4 regions of the Microbulbifer elongatus genome follow, and region 3 is predicted to be linked to each of the others. Evidence: predicted binding sites of a transcription regulator. Region 3 holds the regulator's gene; each other region holds the start of a gene.

Region 1 (3,510 bases), 2.0 Mb from region 3:
CAGGGCAGGTGGCGGCCAAAGGTGCGCCACAGGTGGTTTACGATGGGGAGTACCACGGCGACCGCGGCTCCCACCCAGTGCAGGCGGCCGCTGACTGCGAGGAGTACCGCGGCCAGCGCCAGGGCAATCAGTACATATTGGATGATGAGCTTGCGCCGTTGGTCCGGCGGGCTGTACTTGAATTTCTGGATTGCCAGCCAGGCGAAAATACCGACGGCAATTAGCAGGATCATGCGGCCCAAGGTGAACTACTCCAGCGAGAGAGAATGTCTTCAAGCCGCAAGGGTATCAGATGTCGATGCGAAAGCCGACGGCCATAAAACTGTCGTACTGCTGGCGGGCGACGGCATTGCTATCGTCGTAACCATTCTCCCAGTACAGACGCACCCGCTCGTTCCAGCGGTACTGAAAACCGAGGTAGTACTGGGCGAGTTTGTAGCGATTTGCGTCCACCAGTGCGGCGTCAAATTCCGGGTCGTCCGAGACCAGATAGTTGTGGCCACCATAAACTGAATAGCAATTATCTTTACCCCAGGTGTAGCTGAGGAAGGATTCTGAACCCTTGGCATCGAAGAAATTATCGACGCCCATCACCGACCCGGCCGGGGCAAGCTCATTATTCTGTGAGCGCTGAAAAACCGCCGCGCCGTAGAACCCTTTGGCAAACGCCTCTTTGCCATAGAACATGCCGAGCGCCGTGGTCCAGTCGTTACTGCTTGCGCCGATCGGATAGTTGCTATCGATCAGCACCCGTTCGCCACTAGAGGTGTCAAACACGAGGCCGTCATCGGTCTGGATATCCAGTTTTACCCGGTTGTAGGCAGCGCCGATGAAAAAGCCGTCACCGATATTTGCGTGGTAAACCGCGGCTATACCGTGGCTAATGCCGTATTCACAATCGCCGATGGGGCACTCGACCTCCAAATCCGGCCCCAGGTCCACATTGATCTCAAGGTCGGCCACATGGGCCGCGTACTGTACACCGATTTTGAATTCGCCGGCTTCTGTTTCCCAGGATTTGCGCCAGGCGAGGGCGCTGTCGGCGCGACCGGTTCCCGTGACACCGCCGTCGGTTCCCAGCGCGTAGGTGCCGCTGGCGAGACCACCGGATACGTTATACCAGTCGGTGATGTAGGTTACCTCGTAGTACACCCCCCATTGTTTCCCAGCAGAAAACTCGCCCCACTTGGGGTGTTTGGCAAAACCGTGCCCCTGCCTCAGGTACAACGATAATTGTGTTTCACCTAGAGCGGCCTGCTGGTCGCCCTGAATCACCACATTGCCGGCGGAATTGATCGCGTTCACCCCCCATTCCACATTGAAGCCGGTATCCCACTGGTCGTAGGCGGGCACATTCAGGCCAATGCGGATACGTGACGCACCGTTTTGCATGGAGGTGTCGCCAAAGCTGTTGACCATATGAGCGGTCAGGTAGCCCTCCATATACAGGGTCACCTGATTGGACTGATAAATTGGCACTGCCTGGGTGCCGGGAGCGGCAGTAATCGCGGTGGCGACCAGGAGAGTGCGGCGGATATTTGGCATGATAAAGTGCTCTTTTGCCTGTTTTTTCTGCAGCGAAGAATTTATGGGCGGGCAATCGAAACAAATCCGTGTTTTCCCACTGCAAAAATAGACCAGTGGGCCAGCTTGGTTTGCCATAATGATGGCACTTCGCAGAAATGGCATTGCCTGCTTTTTTTTTGTAGTTTTAGCCGCAATTCAAACAAGCCGCGTTATGTTCATTTTATTTGCACGTAAAGGGAGGGGACACATTGAGTGAAAGCCAGACACTAAACCGTCGGATGTTTGGGCTGGTGGTGCGAAAAAATGCGCATCCGGATATGCGCAAATTGCGCCGCGAAGCGGGGGATGCCAGTCTGCATGGCAATAAGTTCTGGAAGAGCTCCTATCTCACCATGGATTACCTGAAAAAACATCCACTCAAGAAAGGGGCCCGGGTGCTGGACCTGGGGTGTGGTTGGGGGCTCGGTGGTATTTTCTGTGCCAAACAATTTGATGCCAGAGTGACCTCGCTGGACGCCGACCCCAGCGTGTTTCCGTTTGCGGAATACCATGCGGCGCTGAACGGGGTAGAGATCAAAACCTGGCGCTGCCGCTATGAGAAGGTAACCGCTACGGCCCTGGGAGAGTTTGACGCGGTGATCGGCACCGATATCTGCTTTTGGGACCAACTGGAGGCGCCACTCTACAATTTGACCCGACGAGCGCTGCGCGCGGGCGTGGGCCGGGTGATGCTGGTGGATCCGGGGCGTTCACCGTTCCGGCGACTGGGAGAGCGGGCGGTAGAAAAACTCGACGCCCAGTACTTCGAGTGGCAGACTCTCCGCCCCATGAAAGCCTCGGGCTGTATCATGCTCGCTGGCGATGAATAGATTCCGTTACCCACGGTCAATCGAGGTATACCATGCAGTTTGACAAGTCCCGCATTCCCACCCCTGAGGAAGCTCTACCAGGGCGTGCTGACCCCATGCCGATCAGTGGCAAGCACTTTGTCTCCGGACGCTCACTGGTGGCGCCCTTTCCCGACAGCTATGAGCAGGCGGTGTTCGGAATGGGATGCTTCTGGGGTGCCGAGCGCCTGTTCTGGGAGCTGGATGGGGTGTGGGTGACGGCGGTGGGCTACGCCGGTGGCATCACTCCCAACCCCAACTATCAGGAAGTCTGTAGTGGTGGCACTGGCCACGCCGAAGTGGTGCTGGTGGTATTTGATCCGCAGGTGATCAGCTATACAGAGCTGTTGCGCCATTTTTGGGAGGAGCACGATCCGACCCAGGGCATGCGCCAGGGCAATGACTTGGGCACGCAGTATCGCTCGGTGATTTACACCTACGGCGCCGAGCAGGCGCAACAGGCCGAATCGTCGGAGGCCGCTTTTCAGCAAGCGCTGCAGGAGCAGGAGTTTGGTGCCATCACCACCGAGATTCTTCCTGCCCCCACTTTTTACTATGCGGAAGAAGACCACCAGCAGTATCTGGCGAAAAACCCTGGTGGCTACTGTGGTCTGGCCGGAACCGGTGCCTGCCTGCTACGGTGATTTCACCGTAGCGTCCCTCGGATATTCAGGCGGAGGCGGCGGTGCTGCGAGGATGGAGAATATGTGCACACCAGTCGCTCCAGCTTCCTGGATATAGCCGCGCCTTGCGGCCGATCAGGAACAGGGAGAACAGGTTTACACAGGCGGTAACGCCGGATCCGCAATAGCAGACGATATCGTCGTCAGCCGGAATGCTCTGCCAGTGTGCCTTCAGCGCCGCTATGGAAAGCACCATCCCATCGTCATCGGTAATGGACTGCCAGGGCTTGTTGATGGCGCCGGGGATATGCCCGGCAATCGGGTCGATGGGCTCTTCATTTCCCAGAAAACGCTTGCTCTCGCGGGCGTCCACCAGCTGCCAAGGTGGCGTATTCAGGTGCGGGTAAATATCTTCGTAGCTCAGCAGGTCCTGTGCCGCTGCGTCTGCGGAGAAGTTTCCGGCGGAGGTGGCT
Region 2 (3,510 bases), 980 kb from region 3:
CCCCGGGAAACTGCAAGCGCACGGCACGGGTGTGCCGGGTATGCGCTACCTGGGAGCGGTCAAATGCGGAAACCCACAGGCAGGTGCCGTCTGCAATGGGCACATCCAGTGGGGAACCGGTAACCCGCTTGCGTGCCATTTCCAGGTGCCAGTAACCATCCTTCCATTCGCCGCGGGCACGCACATCCGCGCGGTCCCCTTCGAAGCGGTTGGAGTTGTACATGACCGAGGGCATCCGCGTCCCTTGGGGAAAGTGCGCGTCCTGCTCTGCCGAGTAGGGCTGGTAGTCAAACCAGGGGATTACCCACTCTGCCTGACTGCTGTTGTCTAAAGCACTACCTTCATCCTGTAGCGCCGCCAGTTGCACCGGGTCTTTGGGCAGGCGTTTGGGAATAATGATTGTGGGTTTGTACCACTGCCAGTTCATTACGTAGGCACCGGACTCCTTGCCATCCTGCTGGTAGCCGGCGGTATAGCGACGCTCCCCCGGGCGCACCTGGTCTGGGGGGCCGATGAAGTTGTCGTCGGCCAGATACATGTCGTTGGTACGCACCGCCTTCCAGTGCCACAGATCGTGCAGTTGTCCGTCGCTGCTGTAGTGATAGCCCTTGCCGTGCCAGTTGGCGGGACGACTGGACAATGGCTTGCGCCCCAGGTGGGCGGTACCGGCAGCACCGAACGCACAACTGGCCGAAAGCATTACCGCAAACTTGTCTTCGTAGTGGCGGGTTTCATCGAAGTTGTGGAAACCCTGCTGCTGCACCTGCCAGCCATGTTCGGTTTTTATCAGGGGCAAGTGCACCAGGCTGCGGGTAGCGTCGCGCCAGCGTGCGGAGAGGAAAAACTCTTCGCCGTTGGTGAGTGCCCGCAGGGTGACCTCGGTGGCGCCATTGTCAAAGTTGGCGCCGCCGTCGGTGTGCAGGGTAACCGGTACGGCGTCGCGCCACTGGGGCTCACTGGCGTAGCCGTCGATTTCTATGGGTGGCTGCTGTGGGTCCAGCAGTGGAATTTGTGTGACCGGAAGTGGGATCTGGCTCTGGTTGTGGGTGGCAAGCCAGCCGCCGGTAAACAGCAGCAGGGTAAGGGCGAGCAAACCGCCACCGGTGAGCAGGAGGGGGCCGGATCTCCGCCCACCCCGGGGCAGACATGTCCGCAGCAGCGACTGCCGCCCCCAGCGGGCCAGATAGAGGCCCGCATGTAACGCCAGGTAGAGCAGAATGGCGAGCGCGCCCAGGTAGTGCCAGTCGCGCAGATGCCAGCCGGTGCCGCCAAACAACAGCCAGCCACTGATCAGAGATAGCAGTAGAGCGGGGTAGCCCGCGCGAATAATCGCCCGGTGCCATCCCGGCCAGCGCCAGCCAGACAGTGAGGAGGTATTCGCGGAAGCGTCGCGCGAGGCAAACAGGCGGTATGCCAGGTAGAGCGCGGCCACCACAGTGATCCCCAGCGCGCTGAGAATATGCAGCCCCACCACCTGCCCCTGGGGAAGCAGCTCCTCAAAGCGGGCGATCTCCGGCCGGGTGAGGCTCGCAATGCGCAGGCCGGTCAGCAGGCTGCACAGTACCGCGATAGCGGCCGCCCCATGCAGCAGAATCCAGCGCAGGCTCTTGCGATCTGTGGCCACGTCTTCCCCTGATCCCGACAGTGAAAGAGCGGCAGCGTAATCCGTATTTGTGGCAATTCGGTGACACCGGCGGCGAATGCGGGCGTGGGGAGATAAATGCCTTTTCGCAATAAAATCTAAATGAGAACGCATTGCATTTAGCGTTTTGGTTCATTAAACTCCCGTCCCAAATTCAAGGGGTAGTTCCTGGGGACTCAATCATGGGATCAAATCAACGTACTTTTGCCTGGTCTTTGCTGGCGGTTGCGCTGGCCGGCGCCAATAGCGCCATCGCTGCTGAGCAGGAAAGCGAAACCACAACAACCGCAATTGAAGAAATGACCGTTGTGGGTGTACGTGAAAAGCGTGTCAGCCGCGGTGCCACTGGCCTGGCACTGGCCATCAAGGACACCCCGCAATCGATCAGTATTGTCGACCAGCAGACTATGGAAGACTTCGGTGTCACCGGCTCCAATGAGGCGCTGGAGCTGAGCACCGGTGTGAATGTCGACCAGTACGAAACCAACCGTGCCACCTTCAACTCCCGTGGCTTCGAGATCCAGCTTACCCAGGTCGACGGCCTCGGTATGACCAACGACTTCGGTACTGTAGTTGGCCAGCTGGATACCTTCCTGTTTGACAAGATTGAGTTGATCCGCGGCGCCAACGGCCTGCTGACCGGTGTGGGCAACGCCTCCGGCACCATCAACTATGTGCGCAAGCGCCCGACCAATGAAACCGGTGGCATCGTCGATTTCCGCGGTGGCTCCTACGGCTACAAACGTGCCGCAGCAGACTACAACCAGGTGCTGACCGAAGATGGCAGCTGGGCCGGCCGTGTGGTTGTTGCTTACGAAGACAAGGATTCCCACATCCGTGACCAGCACGATGAGAAGATGTCCCTGTACGGTGTCGTGGACGGCCAGATCGGCACCAACGGTGTACTGACTGCCGGTGTGACCATTCGCGATGACAAGCAGGATTCCCCGATGTGGGGCTCGTTGATTCTGTTCCGCGCAGACGGCAGCATGGCGGACTTCGATACCTCCACTTCCACCGCCGCCGACTGGGCCTACTGGGATACCGAATCCAAAACCGCGTTTGTCGAATATACCCACCAGCTGCCCGAGGGCTGGGAAGCCAAGTTCACCTACAACCGGCACGAGAACGAAACTCAATCCAAGCTTCTCTACGCGTGGGGCAGCTACATCAATGAAGATGGCACCGGTCCCCTTGGCTGGCCATATCGCGGCGCCACCGACAGCACCAACGATTTGCTGGACGCGAATCTGACCGGCGCATTCAATGCTTTTGGTCAGGAGCACACGCTGATTGCCGGAGTCAGCCACTCCATGAAGGAGACCGCTTCAAGTTCTGCGCCGGCTCCGGACGAGCAAATGTTTCTTCCGCTTCCCATTCCTGATGGTGGAAAGGATTATCCAGAGCCCACATGGGGTGAGATGTCCCCTGCATCTGCCGGTGAGCAGGAACTGACCCGCCTCTACGCTGCGGCACGCCTGAGCATTACCGATGCGCTCAATGCGATCGTGGGAGTGAATTCCATCAAGCTGGCGCGCGAAGGCAGCTCTATCTACGGCGGTGGTGTATCCCAGACCTACTACCCGGATACCGAAGAGACCAGCCCGTATATGGGGCTGACCTACGATTTCACCGACAATATTCTCGGCTACGTTTCCTACTCCGATATTTTCCAGAATCAGGACCAGACCGATATCAACCGTGTCTATCTGGACCCGATGAAGGGCGTGAATATGGAAGCCGGGGTCAAGGCCGAGTGGTTCGACAGCCGCCTGCTGACCACCGCTGCGGTATTCAGTGCAGAGCAGCAGGGCCTGGCGACATACGCCGGCGAGATCGATGGTACTTCCTGGTACGCCCCCAAAGAC
Region 3 (3,510 bases):
CTGTGGATCGCCGCTGAAGGCTGGCCCGGGCTGCACCTGTTTGTGGTGTTTACTCTCGGTGTGATTCTGACCCGCGCCGCCGGCTGCGCCATCAACGACTTTGCCGACCGCAATATCGACGGCCATGTAAAGCGCACCAACCAGCGCCCCTTGGCCACCGGCGCCGCCACCCCCAGAGGTGCGATTATTCTGTTCGCCAGCCTGATGCTGCTGGCGTTCCTGCTGGTCCTCACCACCAACAGACTCACCGTTCTGTTATCGCTACCCGCACTGGCGCTCGCCTTCTGTTACCCCTTCGCCAAGCGCTATACCCACCTGCCACAGGTGGTACTGGGGTCAGCGTTCAGCATGGGTATTCCCATGGCCTTTGCCGCAGTCACCAATCAAGTGCCGGCGGTGGCCTGGGTACTGTTTACCGCGAACCTTCTGTGGACCGTGGCCTACGATACCTTCTACGCCATGGTGGACCGGGATGACGACCTGAAGATCGGGGTGAAATCCACCGCCATTCTGTTCGGAGACATGGACCGGGTGATGACCGGCTGCCTGCAGGGCATGGTGATCCTCGCTCTGTTGATGCTCGGAGGGCGCGCGGATATGGGCCCTCTGTATTACGGCGGTGTTGCGGTCGCTGCCGGGCTGTTTTGCTACCAGCAGTGGCTGATTCGCGAACGGCAACGAGAAGCCTGCTTCAGGGCCTTCCTGAACAACAACTGGGTCGGAATGGCGATTTTCCTGGGTATTTTTTCTCATTATCTGTGGAACTAGGCGCACGGAGCGCCGTGCAGGCCAGGCTTCCCGTACGGCTGTCATATTTTTGTCACCAAAGTGACGTTAAATGGCCACTCTAGAATAGTCAGTTAAGTGACAAACACTTCAGTTAGGGTATGGCAGGCCGATGCACAGCAAAACGATCCTCATAGTCGACGACGAAGCCCCGGTGCGGGATATGTTACGGGTGGCACTGGAGATGGCGGATTATCGTTGTCTCGAGGCGGAAAACGCTCAGGCGGCCCACGCGCTGGTAATCGATGAGAAACCGGATCTGATTCTGCTGGACTGGATGCTGCCGGATGTTTCCGGTGTGGAGCTGGCCCGCCGCCTGAAGCGGGATGAACTGACCTCTTCCCTGCCTATCATTATGCTCACCGCCAAGGGTGAGGAAGACCACAAGATCAAGGGTCTCGAGACCGGTGCGGACGATTACATTACCAAGCCGTTTTCACCCCGCGAACTGGTTGCACGCCTGAAGGCGGTGTTGCGCCGCGCGGGCCCGAGCACGCCGGAGGAGCCGCTGACGGCGGGTGGCCTGGTGCTGGATCCGATCAGCCACCGGGTGACCATCAATGGCAATCCGGTTGATATGGGGCCAACGGAGTTCCGCCTGCTGACGTTTTTCCTGAGCCATCAGGAGCGCGCTTATACCCGTACCCAGTTGCTGGACCACGTGTGGGGTGGCAACGTGTATGTGGAAGAGCGCACCGTGGATGTTCACATTCGCCGCCTGCGCAAGGCCCTTACTGTGGATGGCCACGAGCGCTACATCCAGACCGTGCGCGGCACCGGCTACCGCTTTTCTGTACAGACCGCTGAAAGGGTGTAACCTACACCCAAGAATTGTAGAGGGCTCCGTAGCGGGTCCTGTGGCGGTCGAGCACCGGGTAAGGGTTTTTGAAACCGCTGTAAATACGTCCCTGTACGCTGCGTCGGCGACGTCCATGTCGCCGACGCTTTCAAAAACCCTTACCCGGCACTCGACCTTCGCTTTGAACCTCGGTAGTTTTTCAAATATCAGGTTTACCTACCCCAAATAGATGGCCGAACCATCATGCTCGATCGCAGTATTGGCGAGTTATCCCGCTTTATCATTATCGCCCTGGGCACCACCATTCTTGGTTTTGCCAGCGGCCACTGGTGGCTGGCACTGTGCGCCGGTCTGGCCGCCTATGTTTTCTGGCTGCTGTGGCAGCAGAATCAATTTGACCGCTGGCTCGCCAACGGCCGTCGTGGCCCGGCGCCAACCAATTTTGGCGTGTGGGGAGATATCACCGACGATTTCTACCGCATGCAGCGCCGCCACCGCCGAGAAAAGCAGAAGCTGCACGCAATGCTGCGGCGGGTGCAGGACAGTACCAGTGCACTGCGCGAGGGTATCGTGGCGCTGGAGGATGAGGGCAACCTGGCCTGGTGGAACCCGGCGGCGGGGCAGATGCTGCGCCTGCAGGGGGACGACGCGGGTCAGCCGCTGGTCAATTTCGTACGTGATCCGCGCTTTGTGGAGCATATGTATGAGCGCATGGGCGGCGGTAAGGAGACCAACCCGCAACCGATTACCCTGCCGGCGCCGGGAGATGATACGCGCATTCTGCAGATGGAGGTGACGCGCTTCGGTCAGGATGAAGCGCTGGTGATCGTGCGGGATATTACCCGGCTGCATAATCTGGAGCAGATGCGTCGGGATTTTGTCGCCAACGTATCCCACGAGCTGCGCACGCCACTGACGGTGATCGCCGGCTATCTGGAGACACTGCAGGCCAGCGGCCAGGCGCCGCGGAATTGGGAGCGGCCTTTGGGGCAGATGAGTGACCAGACGGTGCGCATGACCAGCCTGGTCAACGACCTGTTGCTGCTGGCGCGGCTGGAGACATCCGAGCGCGACAGCGGACGAGATCGGGTTTCCGTGCGGGAGCTGATGGAACGGGTGGCCGGGGAGGCGCGTTCACTGAGTGGTGAGCGCCATGAAATTTCCGTGGCCTGTGAAGAAGACTGTACGATTACCGGTGATGCCGGTGAACTGCACAGCGCCTTTGCCAACCTAGCGTTCAACGCGGTGAAGTACAGTCCGGACGGCGGCCCGATCGAGATGCGCTGGCATACCGATGGCAACGGCGGGCATTTCTCCGTAAAAGATGCGGGTATCGGTATCGATCCCATGCATATTCCCCGCCTGACCGAACGCTTTTACCGGGTGGATGCCGGCCGCTCCCGGGAAAGTGGCGGCACCGGCCTGGGCCTCGCCATCGTCAAACACGTGTTACTGCGCCACAGCGCCAATATGACGGTGACCAGTGTGCCCGGGCGCGGCAGTACCTTCACCCTGAATTTCCCGACCCAGAAACTGACCCAGACCAGTTCTGAAGCGAGCTGAAGTTAAGAAACAGAAAAGGGGCCCTCGGGCCCCTTTTCTGTTTCAACCTGCCCGGTACTCGGACTCTACAGTTCGAGACCAAACTGCAGTGCCATCCCCAGTGTGTCTTCAGAGGATTTGATTGCCGACAGGTGGAAGTGCACCACGTCAAACGGGCTAAAGCCGATACCGGCAGTCAGTGCGCCATCGTAGGTGCCCTTGATATCGTGGCGGTAACCCACGCGCAGCTGGGCCCAGTCAAACAGATCCGCTTCCGCGCCCAGACGCACTACCTGCACTTCACCGGCGCCGTCGAACAGCTCCACCGCATTCAGATCGGCATCCGCCAGCAAAGTGAACACCTCGCCGGTATATCCCACACC
Region 4 (3,510 bases), 1.9 Mb from region 3:
CGCAGTCACCAGGCGTGGGCGCACAGACTCCGGTAGCCGGGACCACGTCTTCCAACCGTGCCAGCTGCAAAGAGAGTCGCGGCACAACAGGATATCCGGCTGCACCACTTCCAGTTGCTGGCGCAATTTACGGTGCAAGCGCCGGTTGAGTAGCCCCTTGCGGTTTACCGGCAGTTCCAGGTGTTGGCAATTATGCAGGGTCAGGCGGGACACCAGTGTGCCACCGGCCGAAATTACCAAAGACTCGTGTCCCTGGCGGGCCAGCTCCTGAGCAAATTCCAGTGTTTCCTGGGCCAACCTGCCGCCGTCCATCGACGGTACCAATTGAACAATCCGCATGCGTCCTCGATCCTGACCGACTCCTGTCCTCACGTTGACATTGTACCGACAAATTCTGCGCCACAAGGCCCATTTTCACTTTCCCTGCAGCGGTTCACAAAACCCGCGGAATCCGGTCACCCTGCGCGCCCGAAAGCGGGGTATCATGGGTATGACCGATGGCGAAGCGGCCCGCACAGATTGTTGCAAGCCTGCAACCGGCCCCGATAAACGCAGTGAAAGGAAACACACATGGCATTTCTGAACCCACCCTCGATTTCGGTACCCGGCTTTACCGGGCGGCGTCACTTCGCACACTGGCTCGCCCGGTCAATTCTTTTCCTCTCAGCGGTTGTGCTGGGTGCAGGTTCAGCCCAGGCGGCGAATGATCGCGGCCTGCTGCTGGAAGCAACCAAGGGGGAAAAACGGGTTTATCTACTCGGGTCTATTCACCTCGCCGACGAGAGTTTCTACCCCCTGCGCGAAAAGATCGAGCGCGCGTATGCCATCAGCGACGCACTGGTGGTCGAGGCGGATATCCTTGCCATGGAGTCCAACCCGGCCTTGCAAATGAAAATCATGCAGGAGTCTGTCTACCCTGCCGGCCAGGAGCTGAAAGACCACATCTCTCCCGCGGTGTACAAACAGCTAAAGGACTGGCTGGCCAAACGGCAGATACCGGAGCAGAATTTCAGTCGCCTGCGCCCGGCAATTGCCATGATCACCCTCAGCATGGTGGAAATGCAGGCACGGGGGCTGGATCCCAACGCGGGCATTGACCGCCACTTCCTCAGCCAGGCGCACCAAAACAACGCCACCGTTCTGGAGCTGGAAAGTGTGCTGGAGCAGATCAAAATGCTGAACAACCTGGACGATCCGGAACTGTACCTGCAACAGACGCTGGAACAGGTTGCCGAGATGGACAGCTTTGTCCCGCGCATTACCAAAGCCTGGAAAAGCGGTGATCAGAACGACATCTACGATCTGGTGATCCGGGAAAGCCTGGACGAAAATCCGGAATACGCGCCGCTGATTGACAAGCTTTTCTACCAGCGCAACCGTGGCATGGCGGATAAAATCCGTGACTTTAGCGCCAATCACGACACCCTGTTTGTGGTCGTTGGTGCCGGGCATCTTGTCGGAGAAGGATCTGTTACCGAGCTGCTGAAAAAAGCCGGCTATTCAATCCAACAGATCTGAGCCCCCTCAGCCCGGCGACACTCGACAACGACCGGGCTCCCCCTCCCCCATTCTCTATGCAGCGTCGTTTTCTACGGCTGCTGCACCCGGTTGCCCTCCAGACGCGAGCGACTGGGTTTCAGTGAACTATTATCCCTTTGCAAAGTGGTGATCAGGGATAAGTGCGTTACGCCCGACTCCGCAGATGTTACGGAAATATTTCATTTCCGCCCGCGTTATGTTTCCATTGCGCCGCAAATTTTTTCACTATTCGTTTTCATGTTGTTGCGATCAGGAGTTTCCATGAAATCCTCAGGTACAGGGACGGTCGGCAAGGCGCTCGCTGTGGCCACTTATGGCCTGCTTTCCATTACCGCCGTCGCCGGCGAAGCAGAGAGCAAGGGCGGTCTGAAAATTACGTCTGACGACGGTAATTTTTCTGCCTCGCTTGGGGGGCGCATCCACTTCGATACCTACCTGTTTGACACCGATATCGAAGATCCCGTAAGCACTACGGAGTTTCGCCGGGCGCGCATCACCCTGAAGGGCAGTATCTATGACTGGAAATATGTGCTTGAACAGGACTTCGCCGCAGGGGATACCCATGCGGGATTTCGCGACGTGTTTATTGCCCATAAATTTCTGGATGGCGAAATTCGCATAGGCCAGTTCAAGCCCTTCCGCTCTATGGCGGAAATGACCAGCTCCAATGAAATCACCATGTTGGAGCGCCCTTTCTCCAGCGCCACCGGGCTCTACGACGGCTACCAGTTCCAACAGGGTATCGGCTGGACCGGCGTACTGGACTGCTTCACCCTCGGCATGATGGCGTTCAACCTGCGTGATGCCGCTCAATCCCGCAATGAAGGGGTGGGTGCTGCCGGCCGTTTGGCCTGGGCCCCGATCAATACCGACGAGGCGGTATTCCATTTGGGAACCTCCATCAGTTTTGAGAACGCCAACCGCAATTCCGGCGACCTATACGCCGAGGCGGATTATGCGGGACGCCGCGGCCCTTCCCAACTTATGGCACTGACCCCCGGGGACCTGGGTGAAGACGCCTCCTACGCCGGCTTTGAAATCGCCGGCAGCTACGGCCCGCTCTACCTGCAGGCAGAATATGCCATTGGGGAGTTCGAGGCAGATTACTATCTGACAGAAATCGACTTTGAAGACGAATTCGGCGCGCCACCACCCTTTTACTGCGACCCGATGTTCGGCTGTTATATCGACGATCAGTCTGTGCACACCTGGTATGTGCAGGGCAGCTGGATGATTACCGGTGAGCACAAGACCTACAGTAAAAAACGCGGCGCTTTCAATTCCGCCAAGCCCTCTGGCGACGGCCTCTGGGGCGGCGCCTGGGAGCTGACCGCTCGCTACGACACCATGGAAAACCGGGACATTCACAGCCTCGAAGCCAACAGTGCACAGATCGGCCTGAACTACTACGCCAATCGCAATGTGCGTGTGATGATGAATATGATTTTCGGGGATGATGAGTTTACCGGTGATGGCACCAACCAGTTCGGGATCCGCGTACAGATGGGCTGGTAATCCACTCTGTGATTTACCTTCCCAGAAGCACAAAAAAGCGAGCTGAGCAGCTCGCTTTTTTGTATTCGCTTTCCCCGATCAACCGACCTGCTGCGCCTTGGCCGGATCAAACACCTCCACCGGCGTTGCGTCAGGCACGTCCACCTTCGGGTTATAAAAGCGCTGCAGGGCGTGATTGCGCACCTGCTGCGCCAGTTTGACATTCTCTTCCTTGACAACGCCGTAGCCACGGATCTGGTCCGGATAATTCAGTAGCTCGATCGCCGCTGCGTGATTCTCCGCGTTCAACCGGCCAATCACCTCGTCAACAATCTTTTCGTACTCGGTAATCAGGCCCCGCTCCATTTTGCGCTCTGCAGTGTAACCGAACACATCCAGTACGCTACCACGCAGGAAGCGGAACTTCGCCAGCACCGCAAACGCCTTGTGCATCCAGCCACCAAACTTGAGTTTGCG

The links. Region 3 encodes PhoB, which activates phosphate uptake and scavenging genes when phosphate is short. Its sites were predicted from a motif close to TGTCATAAANNTGTAACA; they were not measured.
Region 1: the regulator PhoB is predicted to act here: its motif matches at 1,657-1,674, upstream of LRR79_RS12355 (porin).
Region 2: the regulator PhoB is predicted to act here: its motif matches at 1,673-1,690, upstream of LRR79_RS16690 (ethylbenzene dehydrogenase-related protein).
Region 4: the regulator PhoB is predicted to act here: its motif matches at 1,704-1,721, upstream of LRR79_RS12915 (OprO/OprP family phosphate-selective porin).

What each region holds. Positions count from the first base shown of each region.
Region 1 covers NZ_CP088953.1:3,008,793-3,012,302, reverse strand. Annotated here, with positions in the region: gene LRR79_RS12360 (DnaJ domain-containing protein) at 1-233, opposite strand, end outside; gene LRR79_RS12355 (porin) at 289-1,545, opposite strand; gene LRR79_RS12350 (class I SAM-dependent methyltransferase) at 1,776-2,396, shown strand; gene msrA (peptide-methionine (S)-S-oxide reductase MsrA) at 2,429-3,058, shown strand; gene LRR79_RS12340 (sulfurtransferase) at 3,084-3,510, opposite strand, start outside.
Region 2 covers NZ_CP088953.1:4,054,880-4,058,389, reverse strand. Annotated here, with positions in the region: gene LRR79_RS16690 (ethylbenzene dehydrogenase-related protein) at 1-1,624, opposite strand, end outside; gene LRR79_RS16685 (TonB-dependent siderophore receptor) at 1,825-3,510, shown strand, end outside.
Region 3 covers NZ_CP088953.1:836,668-840,177, reverse strand. Annotated here, with positions in the region: gene ubiA (4-hydroxybenzoate octaprenyltransferase) at 1-768, shown strand, start outside; gene phoB (phosphate regulon transcriptional regulator PhoB) at 899-1,603, shown strand; gene phoR (phosphate regulon sensor histidine kinase PhoR) at 1,829-3,148, shown strand; gene traF (conjugal transfer protein TraF) at 3,214-3,510, opposite strand, start outside.
Region 4 covers NZ_CP088953.1:3,128,855-3,132,364, forward strand. Annotated here, with positions in the region: gene LRR79_RS12905 (glycosyltransferase) at 1-339, opposite strand, end outside; gene LRR79_RS12910 (TraB/GumN family protein) at 571-1,518, shown strand; gene LRR79_RS12915 (OprO/OprP family phosphate-selective porin) at 1,801-3,054, shown strand; gene LRR79_RS12920 (indolepyruvate ferredoxin oxidoreductase family protein) at 3,133-3,510, opposite strand, start outside.